One region of the Paenibacillus sp. GCM10027630 genome, then DNA from elsewhere that is predicted to be linked to it. Evidence: riboswitches for the same ligand, from Rfam matches in the RefSeq annotation. Region 1 holds a riboswitch; the other holds the start of a gene.
The links. A riboswitch is a leader RNA that binds a small molecule or an ion and turns the genes downstream of it on or off. The one in region 1 is predicted to bind FMN.
Positions count from the first base shown of each region.

Region 1 (12,319 bases):
CGGCTCTGGATCGGATGAACGAGTTCCCGGAGTTCATATTCACGTGCGCTGGCGCCGCTAGCTATAAATGGATAGAAGAAAATGACCCGAGCATGTTTGCAGAAATAAAAAAGCGAATTGCCGAAGGGCGCTGGGTAGTTGTTGGGGGCTGGTGGGTTCAGCCCGATTGCAACATTCCTTCCGGGGAATCCTTCGCCCGGCATTCTCTCTACGGTCAACGTTATTTCCTGCAGCGGTTTGGTTTGACCGCCAAGGTCGGGTATAACGTTGATTCATTCGGCCACCATGCGATGCTGCCGCAAATTTTGAAGCTGAGCGGTATGGATTATTACGTATTCATGCGTCCGGAGAAACACGAGAAGAGTATACCTGCGAGCCTGTTCTGGTGGGAGAGTGCTGACGGCAGCCGGGTAATGGCCTATCGGATTCCCGAAGGATACTTCACTCACCAATTCGAAACGTCGGAACCGAAAATACATGCCGTGAATAAGATAGCTGAGGAACAACACACGGATCAAATGTGCTTTTACGGCGTTGGCAACCATGGCGGCGGTCCGACGATTGCTAATTTACAGGAAATTCGTGCGGTACGAGAGAAGGCAGGACAGGAAGCCATCGTGTTGAGCTCGCCTAATGCTTATTTTGAACGGATGGAGGCATATGCTCCTTCTCTGCCTGTGGTGGCGGACGAACTGCAGCATCATGCCAGCGGCTGCTATTCGACGCATTCCGAGACGAAGGCGAGTAACCGTAAGTCCGAGCATAGGCTGCTGACAGCGGAGAAGCTGTCTGCGGCAGCCCATTGCTTGCTAGATCTTCCCTACGACGCGGCGCAATTCAGGATGGCCTGGGAATGTGTCATGTTCAATCAATTCCATGATATTATGGGAGGCTGCAGCATCAGGGAAGCTTACACTGATGCACGTGAATCGTATGGATATGCGCTCCATATCGGAGCAGTCTCCATGAACGCAGCGATGCAAAAAATTTCATGGTCCATCGATACGATGCGTCCGGGAATTTCATCTCTGGATAAAAATAAGGATCGGACGCTGTGGGAGCAAGCCGATCAAGGTATTCCGGTTGTCGTATTCAACCCGTTATCCTGGGAAGTAACGGCTCCTGTAGCGGTGACACAGCAGATGAAAGGGATAACCGATGAAGCGGGCATTCCCGTTGAGATCCAACTTGTTCGTTCTTCTAAAACGAATGGCGGGGATAAATACGACACTTTGTTTATGGGTAAAATCCCGGCAATGGGCTATCGAGTCTATTGGATATACCGTCACAAGTCGTTTGACCTCCCAATACCGGTTACAACGGCTTCAGCTTCATTTACTGAAACGGTTCATACGGATTCGTTAAGGGTCACTTCCTCCTCAATTGAAAATGATTGGGTCAGATTGGAGATCGAACCGCATACCGGGTATGTGAAAAGCTTGTTTGATAAACGCAGCGGCGTTGAAATGATAGACGGCCGGGGAGCGGTACCGATCGTTATCGATGAGCATGACTGTGACACTTGGGGGCATGGCAAGCTGGAGTTCCGCAATGAGATCGGCCGATTTACGGACGCTGAGGTGAAGCTGATCGAATCAGGTCCAGTACGTGCAACGCTGCGAGTAACAAGCCGCTATGGGCAGTCGTTGTTACGTCAGGATTATACCCTGTATAAGGACAGTGCTGATGTTTCAGTGAGGGTGAAGCTGGATTGGCATGAAAAGCACAAGATGCTGAAGCTGTCATTCCCGGTGCGTGTTGATGAACCCAAAGCGACTTATGAAATCCCCTACGGTTATTTGGAACGTCCAGTGAATGGAGAAGAGGAGCCGGGCCAGCAATGGGTTGATTTAACGGGGATTGTACATGGAAGCTGCACGGATGCGGCCTCATCCGACAATCATACATATGGACTATCCTTATTGAACAATAGCAAATACAGCTTTGACGTAAAAGGCAATGATTTGCGCATGACGCTTGTGCGGAGTGCGATATTCGCAGATCATTACGGAAAACGAGACGATATGTGTGAATATATGGATCAAGGTGTGCAGGAGTTTGCCTATACGCTTGTCCCTCATGCAGGTTTTTGGCAGGAGGCCGGGATTGTCCGTAAAGCTTATGAGCTTAACGTTCCGCTGGTTCATATTGTAGAAACCTACCACAAAGGGAGTTTGCCGCTCAGCTATTGTGGAGTCCATTTATCATCGAAGCAAGTCGTAGTCACCGCTTTCAAAAGGGCTGAGGATGGGGACGGATACATTTTGCGCTGCTACGAGACAAGTGGAATTGAGACGGAGACGGCAGTGGACATTCCGATGCTGAGTCGGACATGGACCGCACAGTTTGGGCGATGCGAAATCAAAACCTTTAAAATCCCGGATCATGCGGAGCTTCCTATTGTGGAGACAAATCTGCTTGAATTGTAAGGAACTATGGCCCTGACTGGACTCGCTTAAAAGGGGCTGTCCCAAAAGACATTTTGAGACAACTCCTCCACCTTTTTATCCTGAATAGATGGTTGTAAAAGAGCTCTCAATTCCACTTTAATAGTTGAAGGCTCTTTTGCACATTCTGGTGTATTCAGTGACGCATAAGATGAGGTTGCTTTCCAACACGTGCTAATCGCGGGTATCGGGTATCGGGTTCGTGGTTCATGGCTCATGGCTCGTGGCTCGTGGCTCGTGGTCCATGGTTCGGGGTTCGGTTACGGCATTGCATGGCAGTCTGGCGCACTCCGTGCAATTATCAGGAAAATGTCAAGTTAGTTACTCCGAAAATAGCGTTCCAAGCCTTATAGCTGGAATTTCTCATGCTAATTCTACGTATTTTAGCTGATATCCAGCATATCCCCTCTATTAGAGTTAGTTTTTCCAGTTAGATTGATTTAAGGTGATATCCACGCTGGATTAGCGTGAGGATTTCCATCTATTTCTTTTCTTTCCGCAGCGGCCCCGACAAATCATGGCCTCCTCTAGATTGAAAGCAGCCTTTGAACATCGCTTCTTGCCCCATCACTTAAGCAACATCCAAAAAGCGGCCGAACTCATTTTTGGATTTTTGAACCCCACTCTGATGGGAATTTCCCTACAAAAAAGACGCTTCCATTTCCGCTTCCATAGTGGTTTTGGAGGCGTATTTGATCATAATTTGGGGCTGATTCATTCATTGATACTTTTTTGGGACAGCCTCTTTTTGCTTTGAGGCATAGCTATTCAAGATGCATTTTTATATCTCCCTGTTTTTTTGTATAATAAGGAAATACCGCTTGATGCGATGACAAAAAGAAACCAAAGACAGGAATGATCGTATGAGTACTCAAAGAACTGTGACTATCTATCAATACCCCCAATGCGGGACTTGCAGGAATGCGATGAAATCGCTCAAGCAAAAAGATGTGGAGATGGAAACCATCCATATTTTCGATAATCCTCCGGACAGCGGAAAGCTTAAGCAATTGATTCAACATAGCGGTCTGGACATTAAAAAATGGTTTAATACGTCGGGTGAAGTTTACAAGGAAATGAAGCTGAAGGATAAGCTTTCACAGATGACAGAGGAGCAACAGATTGAACTGCTGGCCTCGAATGGCCGACTTATTAAACGTCCGGTTGTTACCGATGGAACCAAAGTAACTGTAGGCTATAAAGAAGAACAGTACGAGCAAGTGTGGGGCGTGTAGTCCCATAATTGAAGGAGCGTGAACGCTGTTGCAGCAAAGAAAAGCGAATAAAAAAAATCCGCTATGGTTTATCGGTGCGGCAGGGGTGTTTATCCTTACTCAGGGCAAGCTTTTGTTGACCCTTTTGAAATTCGGGAAATTCGGCGGCGTGTTTCTTTCTATGCTGATTTCCATAGGTGCTTATGCGATTATTTTTCCATGGAGCTTTTCGATTGGATTTGTATTGCTCATACTGGTACATGAATTAGGTCATGTTGTAGCGGCCAAGCAGAAGGGATTGCCCGTATCTGCACCTATGTTTATTCCATTCCTTGGAGCCTTTATTAATATGAAGCGCCATCCGAGAGATGCCGTTACAGAAGCTTATATAGCAATAGGAGGGCCTGTTCTAGGTACTGTCGGCGCACTTGCCGTGTTTGGAGCGGCTTATTATTTCAATAGTCCATTGCTGTATAGCTTGGCACTAGCAGGTTTTATGATTAATTTGTTTAATCTCATTCCGATCCATCCGCTTGATGGTGGCCGTATTGTTACTGCGGTCTCAAGGTGGCTATGGCTGGTAGGATTAATCGGCGGGTTAGTTCTAATTATTTACAATTTCAGCATCATTCTTTTTATCATTTGGGTAATGTTTGCATACAATCTCTATACAAAATATGTAAAGTATCGTAAAAACGGCGGAGAAAAACGTGCTATGGCTGCAAGTTTTTTGATTCCGGCAGAGCCATTAATAGCGCAGGGTTATTTAATTCCCGGTGAAGAGCATAAAAGGGATCTGGATTTTGTCACGTATTCTGATCTTGAAGGGCAGCAGTATGTATATGTTATCTGGGAGGGCTTAGACTTTACAGGAACGATACCGCTTATGCAGCAAGCTTTAATCCGCAAAGTGCATGTGACAAGACTCGAACGTATACAAAAGGAAGACGGACTGCATCTGATGTTACATTGTCAGGTGGACTACGATCCTTTCGATAATGACAAATACTTTGAGGTTCCGAATGCTTCACGATGGAAATATGGAATTGCGTATTTTGCACTTGCGGGCTTTTTGTTTGCCATGATGTCTCTGGTTCATAAGGTCGGGAATATATAAACCCTGCATCATTAATTTATCCCAACACTCATTTTAACTAAAAGAGGTTATGATTCTATGGAACGTTTTCAATCCAAGCGGCTCTCCTTAATGGGTTCCGCTATTTTTTCTGAAATGGCTGGATGGAAGGAAGAGGTGCGCAGCAGAGGAATCGACGTTATCGATCTGGGTATAGGCAGCCCTGACCGTCCTCCTTCTGAGCGGGTCATGCAAGAAATGGAACAGGCTGTTCGCAAGCCTCAAGTGTATGGCTACCCCACCTCGGAAGGCAGCCCGGCTTTTCGTAACGCAGTTGCGCGTTGGTACCAGCATCGGTTTCAAGTAATGCTTGATCCGGAGCATGAAATTGTTACGCTCATGGGCTCCCAGGACGGACTGGCTCATCTGGCTATGGCTATTACCGATCCGGGAGACACGGTGATGGTTCCGGATCCCGGCTATCCCATCTATGGAGCGAGCTTGGTTCTAGCCGGAGTAACCCCTTATTTCATACCGTTAAGAGAAGAAAACGACTTTTTGCCTAAGCTGGAAGCCATACCTCAGCAAATTGCACAAGAAGCCAAATTTATTTTATTGAATTATCCAAGCAACCCGTTATCGGCTGTAGCTTCCTATGAGTTTTTTGAAGCATTGGTGAGCTATGCCAGAAAGTATGATCTATTGATCGTACACGACTTGGCTTATTCTGAAATGGCATTTGACGGTTTTCGTCCTATGAGCATTTTGGAGGTCGATGGCGCTAAAGAGGTTGCTGTCGAATTTCATTCCTTGTCGAAGAGCTTTAACATGGCTGGCTGCCGGATAGCCTTCATGGTCGGACAGCCGGATGTTGTAAAAGCGCTGCGCGTATTAAAGTCTAATATTGATTATGGCGTCTTTTTGGCAGTGCAGGAGGCGGGTATTGCCGCATTAGAGGAAGATATGGAGAAGGGTGAATCCGTATCCGGGCTGTACGAGCTCAGACGTGATATTGTAATTGAAGGTCTTGCAGCGGCAGGATGGTCTATTCCTCGGCCGAAAGCTACGATGTTCATTTGGGCACCTATCCCTGAAGGTTGGACATCTCGACAAATTTCCCGGGAAATTTTGTATAAAGCAGGAGTTGTGGTAATCCCTGGTGATGCTTTCGGTCAAGAAGGCGAAGGTTATGTGCGTATAGCGCTGGTTCAAGAGGAGGACGTGCTGCGTGAAGCGGTGCGGCGCATAGCCGTGTTTCTCCAGACAGCAAATTCACAATAGTAAGCAATGAAAGAAATCCGTCCTGAGTTGGGACGGATTTCTTTACGTTTATAGGATTTATATGTTCCGGGGCTCCCCGCAAAGTATCTGAATCAACTTCGAAGCAAGACCCTACTTTGTGGGGAATTTTTTGTTGAACCGGGTAAGATGATCTGAAACGAGCATGGGGCGGTTTAACAATCCTTTGAATAATGCTGCTGAAATAGTAAATACTACCTCTGATTCCATAGCAAGGATTGGAGGATTTCGTATGCGAAAAAAAGTGATAGCGAGTATATTTCTAGGACTCTATCTTTTAATTCAAGCTCCGATAATGCAATTGAATGTAGCTGCCTCAGCACCGTCAGTTAACGTAGAAGAAGAGAACTACATTGAGTCAAAAGCATACCGATCGGGAAGGGGAAGCTACCGCTCACCGGCAGGCGGATACACCGGCGGTACCCGCAGTGGGGCTACTCCCGGAAGCAACACGGGTCAAACCACACGTACGCCTGGAGTCAATGAGCCAGCCAATCGAGCGCCTGGCACTTCTACAGGGAGGTTCGGGAGCTTTTTCGGAGGATTGGCCGCAGGTACATTGCTCGGCAGCATATTGAATCCATTCGGCTTTGGCGGTTTTGGAGGAGCAGGTATGGGTGGGGGTTTTTCGCTGATAGGCCTATTGTTTTGGGCTGTTATTATTTATATGGCGTACCGAGTGCTGCGCAGGCTGTTTGGAGGTACACGGTAATAGGGGCACAATGAACACAAAACAGAGAGATAACGGAAGCAGGTGCTTCGTTATCTCTCTATTTTGTGTGCTTTTCATGCCGTAGCGGAATGATTATTTCCGCTAATGCTCACATCCATCCCTCCTGCGCGTCAATAAATTTTGCTGCTCCTCATTTAATCCAGATGTCACAAAATTGCACTTCTTTCTGTCATCAAATTGCAATTCAAAGTTCTGGGAAAACATGCTAAGATAAATCCAAGTCATTATTTTATAGGAGGAATTATCTTATGTCGGTTAAAGTAAAAGTAGCGATAATCGGGTGTGGGGGCATTGCGAACGGCAAACATTTGCCTGCTCTGTCTAAGCTCGATCATGTTGAGATTGTCGCTTTTTGTGATATTATCGTGGAGAAGGCTCAACAGGCTGCTGAGAAATACGGTGTCGCTGGAGCTAAGGTCTACGAAAGCTATGAAGAGCTATTAAACGACAGCTCTATCGATATCGTACATGTGTGTACCCCGAATGATTCCCATGCTGAGATCTCCATTGCAGCTTTGGAAGCAGACAAGCATGTTATGTGCGAAAAGCCGATGGCCAAGACAGCTGCAGACGCACGCCGTATGGTAGAAGCCGCAAAAAGAACGGGTAAGAAGCTGACCGTTGGTTACAATAACCGTTTCCGTTCCGACAGCCAATACTTGAAAAAGGTTTGCGAGGAAGGCGACTTGGGCGAAATTTATTTTGCCAAAGCTCATGCGATTCGCCGTCGTGCAGTCCCGACTTGGGGTGTGTTTTTGGATGAGGAGAAGCAAGGCGGTGGTCCGCTTATCGATATCGGTACACATGCGCTTGATTTGACTCTGTGGGTAATGAATAATTATGAACCGAAGGCTGTTCTTGGAACAACTTTTCATAAGCTGTCGCAGAAAGAAAACGCTGCCAATGCATGGGGCTCTTGGGATCCGAAGAAATTCACTGTAGAGGATTCAGCTTTTGGCATGATCACTATGAAAAATGGGGCTACCATTATTTTGGAGTCTAGCTGGGCTTTGAATACGTTGGATGTGAAGGAAGCAAAGTGTACGCTGAGCGGTACCGAGGGCGGAGCCGATATGGAGGAAGGCTTGCGGATCAATGGTGAAAAGCACAGCCGTTTATATAAAAATCAAGTCCAGTTGGATGCTAAAGGCGTCGATTTCTATGATGGAAAACAAGAAAACATGCAGGATACGGAAATTCGCCTTTGGATCGATGCAGTATTGAACGATAAGCAGCCTATCGTAACTCCGGAGCAAGCTTGCGTTGTATCAGAAATTCTTGAAGCGATTTATGAATCTGCGAAGACCGGCAAAGCCGTTTACTTCGATTAAAGCAGAAAGCGGAGGAACCAAACTTATGATTAGAGTTGCGATGCTGAGCTTTTGGCATGTTCATGCCAAGGATTACGCCCGTCAGGCAATTGAACATCCGGATACAGAGATTGTTGCCCTGTGGGACGAACTTCCTGAACGAGGCCGTAAGGAATCGGAAGCACGTGGCATCCCGTTTTATGAAAATTTGAACGAGCTGCTTGCGCAATCTGATATTGATGCGGTTATTGTAGATACGCCAACTAATATTCATAGGGATGTCATTATAGCTGCGGCCAAAGCAGGTAAACATATTTTCACTGAAAAAGTTGTCGCGACAACAATTAAAGAATGCAATGAAATCATCGCAGCTGTTGAAGCGGCGGGAGTTAAGCTGACGGTTTCGCTGCCCCGGTTAAACTTTAATTACACATTGGCCATACAGGATATAATTAGCAAGGGTTTGATGGGTGAGCTGACATTAGTTCGTACCCGTCTATCTCATAATGGCGCTCTTCCTTCGGAACGAGGGCCAGAGGGATGGCTGCCAACCCATTTCTACAACAAAGAGCAATGCGGCGGCGGAGCAATGATCGATTTGGGCTGCCATCCTATGTATTTGGCACGTTTGTTCTTGGGCCTTCCGGAGAGTGTAACAGCGAATTACGGCTATGTGACTGGTAAAGAAGTCGAGGATAACGCTATATCGGTCCTTCGTTATTCGAACGGTGCCTTGGCTGTTATTGAAGCCGGATTTGTAAATCCTTTTTCTCCTTTTGTTATTGAAGTGCATGGAACCGAAGGAAGCTTGCTCTACTCGACCCATGATAACAAGCTGCTGGTCCGTAGCTCCAAGTTTGGCGAGGATGCGAATAGAGAGTGGCAGGCTCAGGAGCTGCCGGAAGAGCGTGAGTCTGCATTCCACCAGTGGGTCGCCCATATTCAGAATGGGACGGTTGCGTCTGAAAATATCCAATATGCGTTGGATTTGACCCGATTAATGGAAGCTTCGAATGCGTCGGCTCAATCGGGAGCAGCGTTCAAACTAAGCGACTTAGCGGAATAGTTATGCAACAATAAGAAGATGGGGATGCTGTCTTGTAGACCTTGCTATTATTGCGGGTTAACAGGCGGCTTTTTCCATTTTATATGAGCTATAACAGGAGGTGCTCAACCTATGGACAATCATGGCCGCGCCACTCCCAAGCCTTATACTTTTGAATTAATGCTGGACCAGCCTTATGCCCTTGACCGACTTGATGTTGAGTTCCGTTGGGGCAATTACGGTATTCGTATGCTCAGATATCACCATACAAGCTTTGCTCCGGGACGAACGGTTTCCTTTCATAAGCATTCTGAGTTTGAGTTTCATTTCATCCCACGTGGAAAAGGAAAAGTCATTCTAGGCGATACCCCTTACGCGCTGCAGGAAGGCATGCTGTACCTTACCGGGCCTAATGTGATCCATTATCAGGAAGCGGATGCCAATGAAGCTATGGATGAGCTTTGCTTGCACATTGATATTGTGAAGCTGCATGACAATGGAGGCGAGCAGGAGTCGGGTATGTCCAATTGGGTAAGCAAATGGGAAATTGCTGAGGCGCATGCATGCGTACAGCAGCTGCAGCAGCTGCCCTTGAAGCCTGCCATGGACCAGTATCGGGCGATGGAATGCTTTTTGACCGCTTACCGCGCGTGGTATGAGAATCAGCCGGGCTTATTTACTGTTATTAAGCAATCGATTATTCAAATATTGCTGCGCACGACTAGAGCTTATGCTTCAGTTCCTCAACCGGACCTGCCCTCTCGGGATATGAAGCATTACCGCTACAAGCTGGTGGAGCAGTTCATTAAGGATAACTATATGGAGCCGTTGACATTGGACACTATAGCCGAACGTGTGCAGATCAGTCCGCGTCAATTGCAGCGCATTTTCCGTGACCATACGGGTGGTACATTCAGTGAGTATATCGAGCAGGTGCGCTTGTCACATATTTGCAATGAGCTGAGCAAAAATGATTTGACAATTGATCAGATTGCCTTTAAGAACGGCTTCTCAAGCGCTAACTATTTGCACTATGTATTCAAAAGGAAGTTTGGGATGACTCCGGCTCAGTATCGGATGCAGCATGTGCGTAATTAGGTCGGCCTGACGAAATAAATTGCAAAACAGATCTTGTTGTGCACAGAGTCCTGTGGTAAAATGCAATCTAATTGAATACGGACCTTCGGGGCAGGGTGAAATTCCCGACCGGCGGTGATGGTTCTTCCGAACCTAAGCCCGCGACTCGTTGATTGCCTATGTGGTAGTTAGCGACTGATTTGGTGTAACTCCAAAGCCGACGGTATAGTCCGGATGGGAGAAGGTCAAAAGCAGGCATGGTACCAGGAACGTTTTGTAAAAAAACGACTTGGCTCCAAGTCTCTTTATGTGCGCCCCGTTATCGAATCTGATAGCGGGGTGTCTTCTTTCGAAACGTCCTATTCAAAAAAACGAAGAAATGGCTTAAAAAGCAGGCTTCTTCGCAAATTTGTAGGAGGTTATTGAAAATGGAAAAAAGTATTTTGATTCATCCGTCTGGACAGCTTGAGCGTACTGGCATCAGTACGAGGAGCGGAATATGGTACGTGGCGCTCGGTGCTGCGCTCTGGGGGATTGATCCCCTGTTTCGTATTCTGCTGCTAAAGCATTTAACCTCTTCCCAGATCGTATTGTTCGAACATCTGCTGCTGCTTGTGTATGCAGTGCCGATTCTATGGCTGCACCGCAAGGAGTTACGAGGGTTGGCAATTCGTCATGTGCTTGCTCTATTGTTTATTTCCTGGGGCGGTTCAGCAATTGCTACCATCATGTTTACCTCAGCATTTGCTTATGGGAACCCCAATGCAGTACTGCTGCTTCAGAAGCTGCAGCCTTTATTTGCAATAATTATGGCAAGGTTGATATTGAAAGAAAGGCTTCCGGCCTTATTTCCTTTACTGCTGCTAATGGCGCTTGGCGGTACTTACCTGCTTACATTCGGCTTCGCGGCTCCGGTCGGAAGTATGTCCGAATTTGCTGCGGCAAGCGGGCTGCTGTCTATAGGGGCAGCTGCTTTATGGGGTGGATCGACCGTAATGGGGCGTGTATTGCTAAATAAAATGCAGTTCGAAACAGTCACGGCACTCAGATTTACTTGCGCACTTCCACTACTATTTGCAACAACCTGGTTGGAAGGCGATAAGCTGCAATTGCCAGTCGGTGCAACGGATTGGTTTGCTTTATCCGGCAATCTGCTCCTCCAAGCCGCTCTTCCCGGACTGCTTAGTTTACTGCTGTACTACCGTGGATTGTCAGGGACCAAAGCGTCCTTTGCTACACTCGCCGAGCTGCTGTTTCCTGCAGTAGGGGTATTAATTAATTGGCTTGTTTTTCAACAAACCGTGACTTTTGTGCAAATCATAGGTTTCCTGCTTATCTGGTTCATGTTATTCAATCTGTCAAGGCAGCGCTGATCTACAAGTTACAAGTTACAAGGCAAGAAGTTACAAGACAAGTTACAAATTACAAGTTACAAGTTACAATTACAAGTTAGAGAAGCAAAAAGACTTCACACTAAGAAGCATGTACAAATCCCGGGGGAATGTTGCGGTGTTGCATGCCGGTCGATCGTACCGCATGTGCAAAATATGTTGAAAGAGGCCGTGCTGCCGCACGGCCTCTTTTCAATAGCTGCTTTTAAGAGCGGCTACTCCTGATCCGCTGTAAATTCCTTGTACTGCTCAGCGCTTAGCAGGTTTGCTAATGCTTCTTCCGCTGATTGTTCAATTTCGATCTCGACCATCCAGCCGCCTTCATAAGGCTCTTCATTCACCAGTTCAGGCTGATCGATCAGAGCGGAATTTACCTTGGTTACCGTTCCTTTTACTGGGGAGTACAGGTCGGATACTGTTTTTACAGATTCAATGCTTCCGAGACTGTCGGCTGCATTTACTTGTGCGCCAATCTCGGGAAGTTCAAGAAAAACAATATCTCCAAGCTGATGTTGTGCAAAATCGCTTATTCCGATCCGAATGGTACGATCTCCAATGACCTCTGCCCATTCATGTTCCTTGCTGTACAATAATTGATCCTTAACCTCTGACATAATCAATCCTCACCTTCAACATATTGTTGTTCTCCCTATAAAGCATTAACAGACAGAGTGGAAATAAAACGGAACACATTGAGCAAAGTCCTATTCTCTGTAGATTAATCATCA
Region 1 covers NZ_JBHTGY010000030.1:77,301-89,619, reverse strand. The annotation lists gene ACFQ0C_RS13650 (alpha-mannosidase) at 1-2,429, shown strand, start outside; gene ACFQ0C_RS13645 (arsenate reductase family protein) at 3,311-3,682, shown strand; gene ACFQ0C_RS13640 (site-2 protease family protein) at 3,708-4,778, shown strand; gene ACFQ0C_RS13635 (aminotransferase class I/II-fold pyridoxal phosphate-dependent enzyme) at 4,836-6,017, shown strand; gene ACFQ0C_RS13630 (hypothetical protein) at 6,268-6,747, shown strand; gene ACFQ0C_RS13625 (Gfo/Idh/MocA family protein) at 7,017-8,099, shown strand; gene ACFQ0C_RS13620 (Gfo/Idh/MocA family protein) at 8,125-9,144, shown strand; gene ACFQ0C_RS13615 (AraC family transcriptional regulator) at 9,256-10,221, shown strand; FMN riboswitch at 10,299-10,450, shown strand; gene ACFQ0C_RS13610 (DMT family transporter) at 10,629-11,573, shown strand; gene gcvH (glycine cleavage system protein GcvH) at 11,807-12,205, opposite strand.

Region 2 (12,319 bases), on a different contig from region 1:
GAGATATGGACTCGAACGTATGGAAGCCATTAGATTGCGATGAGCACACGGGTCTTCGATCCGGTGCGTATAGCCAACTCTATATAGAATATAGGGAAAGTCTCTCACTAACGGGGGTGGAGATTCATCATAGCTATGTCTTTGGAGCTATTTAATATGATTCCAGCTCTAACGGAACGTCGATACTCTATAGGTTAAGAATCCAGCCCATTTCATGAAGTAGCGGAACTAAGATGCGTTATTCCGACTTTTATAGACGAAAGGGCCCTATTTTAAACAAATAAGAGATCCTTACGGCTCTAACGGAACGTCGATACTCTATAGGTTGAGAATCCAGCCCATTTCATGAAGTAGCGGAACTAAGATGCATTATTCCGACTTTTATAGACGAATGGGCACTATTTTAAACAAATAAGAGATCCTAGTTCCGTTTCACTCGAATAATACGTTAAAACAATGAAATAGCGCACCTCACTTCCGTCTAAGCGAGTGATTGGCAGCTCTATAGCGGCGGGATGAGGATACGACACCGCTTTAGCTTTGAAGGTACATCGGGAGAGGATACGACACCGCTTTAGCTTTGAATGTACATCGGGAGAGGATACGACACCGCTTTAATTTGAATGCACATCGAGAATACTACAAAGGGGACAGGGCTAACGTACTCAATCATCAGAAGAGTTCCTTTTTATACTTGGATCGGGGTACGAGCTATGTACTCTAAAGCTCCTGAACGGAACTGAGAGTTCCTTTATTCAAGCTGTCATCTCCAATTTAAGACACGATAGCGGAAGTCGGGATTCCGTTATTTGGAGCGAATGAGGAATAATATGACCAAAACAGAGAGATAACGGAAGCGGTTGTTACGTTATTTCTCTGTTTTTTGTGTTTTCCATGCCATAGCGGAATGATTACTTCCGCTAATGCTTGGACTCATTATGGAAGAAGTAGTAATAACAAGAGGCTTATTTGTTGGAATAAAGTGGAATGTCAGAAGTGGGACAAGCATAGGATGGTATTAGTTATATCCAAGACGGATACTTGAACGATTGAACGAGCAGTTCGAGTGCAGCATTATTGTCATGGGTATAATTAACTACCTGGAGGTGCAGAAGCCCATGAAAAACCGTTTTATTCACGGCTTATTAGTCCTGATATTATTCATTTCATTTCCTTCGCTTACATTTGCTAATTCTCCGGCGAGTTCTTCGAATGAATCTTCTGTTCCAAGTAACTCCGCGAAGCAGAAGAAGACGTACGAAGTTAAATTTCCAAGCTTTAAAATTATGATCAACAACATACATTTGAATAATGGAATATTGAGATACCCTGTTTTAATATATGAAGGTGTAACTTATTTCCCGATGACATGGGGATTTACACAAGCCCTTGGGTTAGATGTGCGTTGGGATTCCGAGAAAGGCTTCGCTATTAATAAAAGCAATCAAGCGCCCAAAAAGCTTACCAATGAAGTGGCCATCATATCGGCTAGACATTTGTATGCCAAACTGCCGGACTTCTCAATTCGTGTGAACAACAATGAAATTGATAATGACAAAGAGGAATACCCGATTTTAGTTTTTAACGACGTCACTTATTTTCCAATGACCTGGCGATTTGCTGTAGAGGAACTGGGGTTGAAAATAAGTCTAGAAAACAATAAATTTAGTATATCCAAATAAATAAATATATTAACTAATTAAAAGTGAGGATAATTTCCTTGCTTTTTTTTTGAGTTAATGATAATATTTCTAATCAATTGGGGTATTTTGAATATTCAGATACCTATAGCAAGATGATTTCCTTCGGGGCGGGGTGAAATTCCCCACCGGCGGTGATATGAAGCGTTTAATCGCGCTTTGTTCAGTCCGTGACCCGTTCTGCAGCTTATTGCGAGCAGCAGACGGTGGACTTGGTGAAATTCCAAGACCGACAGTATAGTCTGGATGGGAGAAGGAAAACGGGAACGGTTTTATTTTGTCATGGCTTCTATTGACCAGCCTTGGTATTTCTATTAACAGTCTCAACGACTGTTTACTTTGTGCTGTCATTATTTTTTAGCTATGCTAAATGGCCTATTCGTTCTGCGTTTTTACGTATGCCTATCAAACACAAGCCCCTTTTCTCAGGAAAAGTGGGCTTTTTTGTTGCAAAAAAGTGTACAAAGCGACCGTGACATTGAAATTCGGGGGAGGGAGTTGAATTTTGCAGCTTTTGAATGATGAATATTACATGCGGTTAGCCATACAGCTTGCAGCAGGCGCAACAGGTCAAACCGGCATAAACCCGGTAGTCGGCTGCGTGCTGGTGAAAGAAGGCCGCATCATTGGAATGGGAGCTCATCTGAAACGTGGAACTCCCCATGCTGAAATTCATGCTCTACAGATGGCTGGGGCGGAAGCAGAGGGCAGCACGGCCTACGTCACATTGGAGCCCTGCAGCCACCATGGCCAAACGCCGCCATGCAGCGATCGGTTGATTCAGGAAAAGGTTAAACGGGTAGTCGTCGGCTGCAGCGATCCCAATCCTCTGGTAGCGGGAACAGGCATTGCCAAGCTCAGAAATCATGGTATTCAAGTGGATGTTGGCTTGCTGGAGACTGAAGCCCAACAGTTGAACGAAGCCTTCAACAAGTTCATTATGACGCGTCGGCCATTTGTAACGTTGAAAACGGCCAGCACACTGGATGGCAAGATCGCTTCGCGCACAGGTGATAGTAAATGGATTACGAATGCGGAATCCAGAAGCTATGTGCATACATTGCGCCACCGGCATCAAGCGATTATGGTCGGGATTGGAACGGTGCTAAGTGATGATCCGATGTTAACGACCCGGTTGGATGTACCTGGCTTGCACCCGATTCGCGTGATAGTAGATTCAGGCTTGCGTCTGCCGCTGAATGCCAAAGTTGTCGTGGACCGCTCGATTGAAACCATTGTGCTTACTACAGAGGAAGCAGCGGCAACCAAACGGGATGAGCTGGAAGCTGCCGGTGTGACCGTTTTGGCTTGTGGGGCAGGACCAAGGGTTGATCTGGCCAAAGCAATGGAATTGCTGGGAGAAAGAGAAATTTCATCTATTTTACTTGAAGGCGGTGGACAGCTCAATGGGTCCATGCTGGAACTTGGCCTGATTGATAAGATGCTGATGTTCTTTGCACCCAAAATTATCGGTGGCGGCAATCAAGCTCCTGATAATTTTCAATTCTCGGGTTTCGAATCCATGAAGGATGCCATCCAACTGGAGCGGACTCAGGTGCAGCAGTTTGGAGAAGATATTTGTATTGCCGGTTATCCGCTTTACAGGAACGAGGTGTAGGGATGTTTACAGGTATTATTGAAGAGATCGGCACCATGCGCAGGATAACGAAGCAGGGACAAGCGATGGTTTTGACGGTCGGGGCGAAACGGATATTGGAGGATGTACATCTGGGCGACAGCATATCGGTGAATGGTGTTTGTTTAACCGTTATCCAGTTCGATGAAGCTTCAATAACAGTCGACGTGATGCCGGAAACATTCCGCAGAACAACGCTCCAAAAGCTTCATGTAGGCGATCGAGTCAATTTGGAGCGCGCGATGGCTTCGGGGGGCCGTTTTGGCGGTCACATCGTTCAAGGGCATGTTGATTCTACAGGGATCATTACAGGCCGTGTCCCGGAGGAGAACGCTGTTGTGTTTCAAATTGAGCCGGAGGACACAGAAGTACTTAGATATATGATTCCACATGGCTCCATTACAATAGACGGGATTAGCTTGACATTAGTGCAAGTAACGGAGCAGCGGTTCACGGTATCGATAATACCTCATACTTTGGCACAAACGGTTTTACAGAGGAAGCAGCCAGGAGATCAAGTTAATCTTGAGGCAGATGTTCTCGGTAAATATATTGAAAAGCTGTTGAATTCCCGCGGCGGTAGCGGACCGGTAAAAAAGCAAAGCACTTTAACCGAAGCTTTTCTGGCGGACAATGGATTTATTTAATCGAATAGAGAGTAAAAGAGATAAGGAAAGGCAGGGAGTGGAAATGACGGAACCTATCCAATTTCATACGATTGAAGAAGCCATTTATGATTTGATCCTGGGTAAAATTATCATCGTTGTCGATGATGAGGATCGCGAGAATGAAGGGGACTTTATCGCATTAGCGGATAAAGCAACTCCGGAGGTCATTAACTTTATGATCAAGGAAGGTCGTGGACTTGTCTGCGTACCCATTACGGAGGAACGTGCCCAGGAGCTGGAGCTTCCCCCGATGGTGGCTAGAAACACGGATTATCACGGCACCGCGTTTACAGTTTCCGTGGATCACAGTGATACGACAACTGGCATCTCCGCATCGGAGCGTTCCATGACTGTTAAAGCTTTGATCGATCCATCTACGAAGGCTCATAATTTTCGGCGTCCCGGTCACATATTTCCATTGATCGCCAAAAAAGGCGGTGTGCTGCGGAGAACCGGGCATACGGAGGCTGCGGTAGATCTGGCCCGGATGTGCGGCTCATACCCGGCTGCTGTTATTTGCGAGGTCATTAAAGAGGACGGGGAAATGGCTCGTGTTCCTGAGCTGCTTGAGTTCAGCCGCAAGCATGAGATGAAAATCATTACGATTCGGGATCTTATTCAATACCGCAATCTGAAAGAAAAACTAATTCAGCGTGAGGTTGAAGTAAAGCTTCCCACGGATTACGGTGACTATAATGCGGTAGCTTACACGAACGCATTGGATTCTAAAGAGCATGTTGCATTGGTCAAAGGCAAAATTGACGGTTCGGTTCCTACGCTGGTTCGGGTACATTCCGAATGCTTGACCGGTGATGTATTTCATTCCCATCGTTGTGACTGTGGGCCACAATTAAATGCAGCGCTGAAGCAGATTGACGAAGCGGGTTCAGGTGTGCTGCTATACATGCGGCAAGAGGGTCGCGGTATCGGCTTGATTAACAAATTGAAGGCTTACGTGCTTCAGGAACAAGGTTTAGACACGGTTGACGCGAATATTAAGCTGGGCTTTGCCCCTGATTTGCGGGAATACGGTATTGGCGCTCAAATTCTAAAAGATTTAGGAGTTTCCCAAATCCGTCTGCTTACCAACAATCCGCGGAAGATTAAAGGGTTGGAGGGTTATGGTTTAGAAGTGGTGGAGCGTGTTCCCATTCAGATGGAAGAAAACGAGTCCAACTCCAATTACTTGCATACGAAGCAAGAAAAATTAGGCCATTTGCTTGATTTTCAAATATAAAAAATCGGAAGGATGTTGAACAAACATGGCAAAAGTATACGAGGGACATTTAATATCAGTAGGACTGAAATACGGAATCGTTGTTGGAAGATTTAATGAATTCATCACCAGCAAGCTGCTGGGCGGGGCTTTGGACGCGTTGAAGCGTCACGGAGCTACTGAGGATGAGGTAGAAGTGGCTTGGGTTCCCGGCGCATTTGAAATCGCGCTAATAGCACAAAAAATGGCTGAAAGCGGCAAATATGATGCAGTCATCACATTAGGTGCCGTAATTCGTGGTTCAACACCACATTTCGATTATGTATGCAGTGAAGCAGCAAAAGGGGTGGCAGCTATCAATTTAAAGACTGGCGTTCCTACTATTTTTGGAGTGTTGACTACAGATTCCATCGAGCAAGCGGTAGAGCGAGCAGGCACTAAGGCCGGTAATAAGGGCTGGGAAGCAGCTGTAACTGCAATTGAAATGGCAAATTTGACAAAACAACTATCTTAATTTAGCTTTTTCCTATAAAATCAGTATAATAGAGTAAACTACACATGCTGAGTTTCCTTATGGAAGCTCAGCATTGCTTGCGAAAGAACCATTTATTATGTATGCCAAATATATTTAAATAATTATTGCTTACGAAGATAGCTTTCATCAGGAAAGCTTTTAGGGGGAAAATCTAGTTGGATAAAGTTACATACAAACTGGATATGTTTGAGGGCCCCCTCGATTTGCTGCTGCATCTTATAGATAAATCTGAGGTAGACATATATAACATCCCTATCAAGGAAATTACAGATCAATATATGGCATATATAGGAGATATGCAGGAGCTGGAGCTTGAAGTAACGAGTGAATTTCTTGTTATGGCAGCAACGCTTTTGTCTATTAAAAGCAAGATGTTATTGCCGAAGCCGCCTATTATTGAGTTTGATTATGATGATGATTATATGCTCGATGAGGACTATGATCCGCGAGCTGAGCTCGTGGCCAAGCTGATTGAGTATCGTAAATATAAAGCGATAGCCGACCATTTAAGAGATAAAGAGCTGGAGCGAAGCCTCATCTATACCCGTGAGCCTGAGGATTTGACCCCTTACATCCCTCATATAATTGAGAATCCGGTCAAGGGCCTGAATGTTGCAGATTTGGTTTATGCTTTTCAAAAGGCACTTCGGAGAATGACAAGCCGGAACATGATTGCCAAAATCCGCAAGGATGAGATATCTGTTAAGGATCGGATGAAGGAAGTTGTGTTATGGCTTGAGCAAGCTGGCGGCAAGCTGCTGTTCTCTAAATTAATTGATGAGGACATGTCCCGTGAAGGGATTGTTACGACATTTTTAGCGCTGCTTGAATTGATGAAGATAAAGGCTGTTGTATGCTACCAGCATCGATTATTTGAGGAAATTGTGATTCAGGCAAGAGAGGATGGGACAGCAAATGGATTCACGGCAGATGAAATCAGTTATTGAGGGCCTTCTGTTTGTAGCGGGTGATGAAGGTCTCGATGTCAAACATTTAGCCGAGGTGCTTGAGCAAAATACTGATTTCATCAGGGGGCTTGTATTGGATCTGAAAGCTGATTTGCGCCGCGGTAAGCGAGGGCTGCAAATCGTGGAGCTTGCAGGAACTTTTCAATTAACAACCTTGCCGGCACATGCTCCTTTTTTTGAGCGGCTAGCGTATTCCCCATCCCGCACTTCATTATCGCAGGCAGCGTTAGAGACATTGGCAATTGTTGCTTATAAGCAGCCTATCACCAGAGTAGAAATTGAGGAAATCCGAGGGGTTAAAGCCGATCGTGCCTTGCAGACGCTGGTGGCCAAAGATTTAATTCATGAGGTGGATCGCGCAGATGCTCCAGGCCGTCCTATTCTTTATGGGACAACTAAATCATTTCTCGATTATTTTGCTTTGGCCAGTATTGCAGAGCTCCCGGAATCATCGCTATTCCATAATGAAGATAATTTAGAGGAAGAAACCAGACTTTTATTCGATAAGCTCGGAAGTGAGGACACTACACAAATTACCTTCGAGGATGTATCTGACACGGAATAAACAGGCATACAACAGGTATAAACAGGCAGAACGGCCTGATTGTAACAGCGAATGTTTTGCCAATACAGGGCTATACTAACTCCTAAATGAGAAGAAGCAGCGCTTCTTGCGTTGGGAGTTTTTCTTTTTCCTATTGAAGGCTGCGGGAGTGGAGGGTTAATCATGGTTTGGCCCTGGATGGCAGGAGTAGCTGTTGTATTATTAGTCATGTTAATTTCAAGTAATGTGAAGTTTAGTCTTACATTGATGCGAAAAAAAGATGATGATGAAATTGTTTTCGATGTTCGAGCTGTATTTGGCTTAGTGAAGAAACGAATCACAGTCCCTGTTATTGTTTTTAAAGGCTTTTCTGAAGGAGTAGGTGTCAAGGCGGAATACGTGGATAAGGCCCAGGAGCATGTAGTTTCCAATACAGAGAAAAAAATTACAAAAAAAACAATTAAAGAAGCTTTTGATGCAATGCGCGATCTTCTGAGTCATTGCTTTCAATTTCACCAGTGGCTTCTAAATACATTGGGACATATTCATTGTACACGAGTAGTTTGGAAAACGTCCGTGGGAGTTGGCGATGCTGCTGAAACTGCATTAACGACAGGCATGGTATGGGGATTAAAAACTTCTCTGCTCGGATTTGTGTTTCGGTTCATTAAACTGGATACCCGACCGGAACTTATGGTTGAACCAAAATTCAACGAGGTGAAGTTTTCAACTGAGGTACTGTGCCTGGCCCGTATTCGATTGTATTACATTATGTTGGCCGGATTTCATTTGCTCGTTCGGATTATAAAGGTCAAGGATGGATGGAGAACATGGCAGCGTGTACTGTTTAAGGCATAAGTCAGAGCTCTAGCCGGATCGTGCAATGTGATTTTTTGACAACAGGAATTCGAGAATATGCCGCATCCTTGCAGGGAATTCTAACAAATGCTTAAAAGAACTTTTTTATAAAAAGATGAAGGAGGACGATATGACGATGACAGAACATCCGATACAAGGGTTAATGAAGACGGCCATGGAAAACATCAAAGAGATGGTGGACGTTAACACAATTGTAGGTGACCCTGTGGAAACCCCTGACGGAAGTGTAATTATGCCGATATCGAAGGTAGGCTTTGGATTTGCGGCTGGAGGTAGTGAATTTAGCGCTGAGGAAAACAGTACGAGCCACAATGACGCGGCAAACGCCAAAGTATCTCTCCCATTTGGTGGAGGTAGCGGAGGTGGGGTATCGATTACTCCGATCGCATTCCTCGTGGTAAGTAAATTAGGTGTCAAAATTGTACCGCTTGATAATCAGACACATCTGCTGGAGCGCTTGATCGATTCTGCGCCGACTGTAGTTGACAGGATTCAGAGCATGATGAAAGGCAATACAGCCAATGGGATGACTGCCGGTACAGGAACAAGCAATGGGACATCCGTAACTAATAATATCGAAAATCAGAACTTTATCGTCTAGCTTAAAGCTTTTGTATCATAATATAAAACAAAATTATGGCCCTGCGAGGAACTAAGTTCTTTGGCGGGGTTCTTTTTGTTTGGACATAACTGTTGTAGATAAGCATATATATGTACAAGATATAGGTCTGCAAGTCGTTGCTTGCGAAGTAAACTTTGCTCGAGCCAAAGTTCTTAGGAGGATCCAGATGAAAAGAATGGTTATGCTGTTAATTGCTTTGACGCTGCTTAGTTCTGTAATTTATTTGCCTGTAAGCGTACAAGCTGCTCCCTCAATTTCTACACATGCAGAAGCCGCGGCCTTGATAGATGTGCGTTCCGGGAGATTGCTGTACAGCAGTCAGGGTGATAAATCCATGCGTATTGCCAGCTTAACTAAAATCATGACGGCGATCGTTGCAATCGAGCATGGCAATCTATCGAGTACCGCTACTATAAGTAAAAATGCATTTGGCAAAGAAGGCTCCTCTATTTATTTGAAATTGAATGAAGAAATGAGCCTGCAGCATCTGCTTTATGGAATGATGCTCCGCTCAGGCAACGATGCAGCAACTGCGATTGCAGAGCATGTGGGAGGCACATTGGATGGATTTGTCTATCTGATGAATGAGAAGGCCAGAATGATCGGCATGGAACATTCCAGCTTTAAAAACCCTTCAGGTCTGGATCAGGAAAACCACTATTCCACTGCAAACGATATGGCCAAGCTGACAGCCTACGCATTGCGAAATCCGGTATTTCAAGAGATCGTGAAGACGAAGGTGAAAAAAGCACCTAATCCCAATGAAGCCTGGGATTACACATGGTTGAATAAAAATAAGATGCTTAACCTGTATGAAGGCGCAGATGGAGTGAAGACGGGCTATACAAAGCTGTCTAAACGATGCCTCGTATCCTCTGCTACACGTAATGGGCAGCAATTGGCTGTCGTCACTCTTAACGATTCAGATGACTGGGCTGACCATTCCAAGTTGTTGGACTATGGCTTTAAGAACTATCCTTTGCAAACTTATGTTCAAAAAGGAGATGTCATCCAAGGTACGGAATATGTGGCAGGAGCGAGCTTCGCCTACCCTGTTCTTGATGGGGAGAAAGCGCAAGTTACATCGAAATTAGATTTCAATAGTCAGGATTCGATATATTTTCGGATGGGGGAATTAGGAAAACAACAGTTTTTGTTAAACGGCAAATCGATTGGCAGCGTGCCTATATATATGAAAGACAGCCCAAGATTGAAGCTTAAAGAAAGCAGCGCATTTTCGTTTACGGAAACGGGAATAGGCGAAGTGTCAGTTATGGATAGATGGTTATTTAATTTGCATTTTCTAGTGAGAGTCTTGTTTATGGGAAATACCGATTGACAGCCAAATCGGGGAGGGAGTGGCGATAACTCATGGTAAATATAATTTGGTTATTTTTCATCGTTGCCGGCTTTATTGTCGCTGCAGCGCAAGGCAAGATAGAGTTGGTTACGCAGGCCACCTTTGATGGAGCCAAAAGCGGGGTAACCGTTTGCTTTGGTCTTATCAGCATCATGGTTTTTTGGCTTGGCATTATGCGTATCGCTGAGGATGCCGGTATGCTGCGGGTGCTGTCTGCGTTGCTTCGGCCGGCGGTGCGCTTCTTATTTCCTAGTGTACCCAAGGATCATCCGGCTTTGGGATATATCATGTCCAATATGGGAGCCAATATTTTAGGGCTTGGAAATGCAGCCACTCCGATGGGAATTAAGGCGATGCAGGAGCTGCAAACCTTGAATTCGAATAAGGATATTGCGAGTCCGGCAATGTGCACACTTCTTGCGCTCAACACTGCAAGCATTACGCTTATTCCAACTACATTAATTGCCATTCGTATGAATTATAACTCCGTTAACCCGGCCGAAATTGTTGGCACTACCTTGCTTGCAACGATTGTTTCGACTGTTGCTGCTATTCTTGTGGACAAATGGTACAGACGGAAATATTTAATGCTGCAGGGCCAATCCTCCAAGCATAATCCAAAAGGGAAAGGATGATTCCCTTGTACTCAATCGTGAATTTAATTTCGGCGTGGGCCATTCCTGTTATCATTGTTTTTATTCCTTTATATGCAGCTTATCGTAAAGTACCGGTCTATGAATCGTTTGTTGATGGTGCGAAGGAGGGCTTTGACACAGCAATCCGCATTATCCCTCATCTTGTCGGGATGATGGTGGCGATCAGTGTATTTCGTGCATCAGGAGCTATGGAGCTGATGCTTGGGTGGTCGAGGCCCTTCTTCGAGATGATTGGAATACCAAGTGAAGTGCTGCCTTTAGCGATCTTGCGTCCAATTACGGGGGCAGGGTCGCTCGCGTTCACTACCGATTTGTTGCAGCAATTTGGTCCGGATTCCATGATAGGTCGTATCGCTTCGACAATTCAGGGCAGTACAGATACAACCTTATATGTGATCACTGTTTACTTTGGGGCAATCGGTATTCGTAAAGCAAGCTATGCTCTTAAGGTAGGATTAATTTCGGATATTGTTGGTTTTGTGGCCTCTATACTTATTTGTTATTTAGTTTTTGCCTAGAACCCTCGCTTTTCTCCGCACATATACTGTACCAGCTAACGCATTAGAAGTGATAACCGGCTTCAAGCTGCAATGGAAGCTATGGTTGCACATAGGAGTGAGCTGCGTGCAGTTTTTTGGAATTGTCATTCACCATTCAATTTGTCCCTCCATCAATGGAAAAGGGTATGATTTTTTTATCGCCCGCAATGGATCGATCATCCCTTCTTCCGAACAAACAGACCCTTTGTATATTCATATTTGCCTCGAAGGTGATTTCTCCGATCATCGTCATCCTTTTTCATTGGAAGAAAAAGAGCAATTTTTTTTGTTGAATAAATTGGTTTTAAGATTGGCGGATACGTTCAAGTTCCAGCATGATGACATTTTCCCTCATACTATATCTTGCCCGGGCGCATTCTTTCCTTGGTCGCAGCTTGTGATTTCGTCTGAGGATAGGTATCATTAGGGTTGAGGTGAATAGAGACCAATGGAACGATTACAAAAAGTATTGGCAGAAGCGGGAGTTGCCTCCCGGAGAAAATGTGAGGAATTAATTACTGCAGGCCGTGTTATGGTCAATGGCGAAGTGGTCACAACCTTGGGCGTGAAAGTAAGCGCCAACCAGGATGTGATCCATGTGGACGGACGAGCCATCCGGCAGCAGAAAAAGGTATATGTGCTCTTTCATAAGCCAAAGGGAGTAATTACTAGTGCTTCAGATCCAGGCGGACGCAAAATTGTCACAGACTTTATTAAGGATATCCCTGAGCGGATATACCCGGTCGGCCGGCTGGATTATGACACAGAAGGGCTTCTGCTGTTAACTAATGACGGCGAGTTTGCCAACCTGTTGACACATCCGAAGCACCATGTCCCTCGTACATATCATGCTACTGTAAAAGGTGTGCCTCATGGATCACTTTTGGACAAGCTGCGCAGCGGGATTGAGCTGGAGGACGGTATGACTGCTCCTGCGGAGGTTGATTATCATGACATCAATCCGGAAAGTAAAGAAACTATCGTCTCCATAACCAT
Region 2 covers NZ_JBHTGY010000058.1:92,523-104,841, reverse strand. The annotation lists gene ACFQ0C_RS29545 (stalk domain-containing protein) at 1,119-1,682, shown strand; FMN riboswitch at 1,798-1,962, shown strand; gene ribD (bifunctional diaminohydroxyphosphoribosylaminopyrimidine deaminase/5-amino-6-(5-phosphoribosylamino)uracil reductase RibD) at 2,206-3,318, shown strand; gene ribE (riboflavin synthase) at 3,321-3,983, shown strand; gene ACFQ0C_RS29530 (bifunctional 3,4-dihydroxy-2-butanone-4-phosphate synthase/GTP cyclohydrolase II) at 4,027-5,241, shown strand; gene ribH (6,7-dimethyl-8-ribityllumazine synthase) at 5,267-5,734, shown strand; gene ACFQ0C_RS29520 (segregation and condensation protein A) at 5,938-6,702, shown strand; gene scpB (SMC-Scp complex subunit ScpB) at 6,671-7,288, shown strand; gene ACFQ0C_RS29510 (DUF2953 domain-containing protein) at 7,451-8,125, shown strand; gene ytfJ (GerW family sporulation protein) at 8,262-8,747, shown strand; gene ACFQ0C_RS29500 (D-alanyl-D-alanine carboxypeptidase family protein) at 8,935-10,107, shown strand; gene ACFQ0C_RS29495 (nucleoside recognition domain-containing protein) at 10,140-10,763, shown strand; gene ACFQ0C_RS29490 (spore maturation protein) at 10,769-11,302, shown strand; gene ACFQ0C_RS29485 (peptidoglycan recognition protein family protein) at 11,409-11,750, shown strand; gene ACFQ0C_RS29480 (pseudouridine synthase) at 11,772-12,319, shown strand, end outside.
Region 2: another riboswitch for FMN. It lies ahead of ribD (bifunctional diaminohydroxyphosphoribosylaminopyrimidine deaminase/5-amino-6-(5-phosphoribosylamino)uracil reductase RibD); the one in region 1 lies ahead of ACFQ0C_RS13610 (DMT family transporter).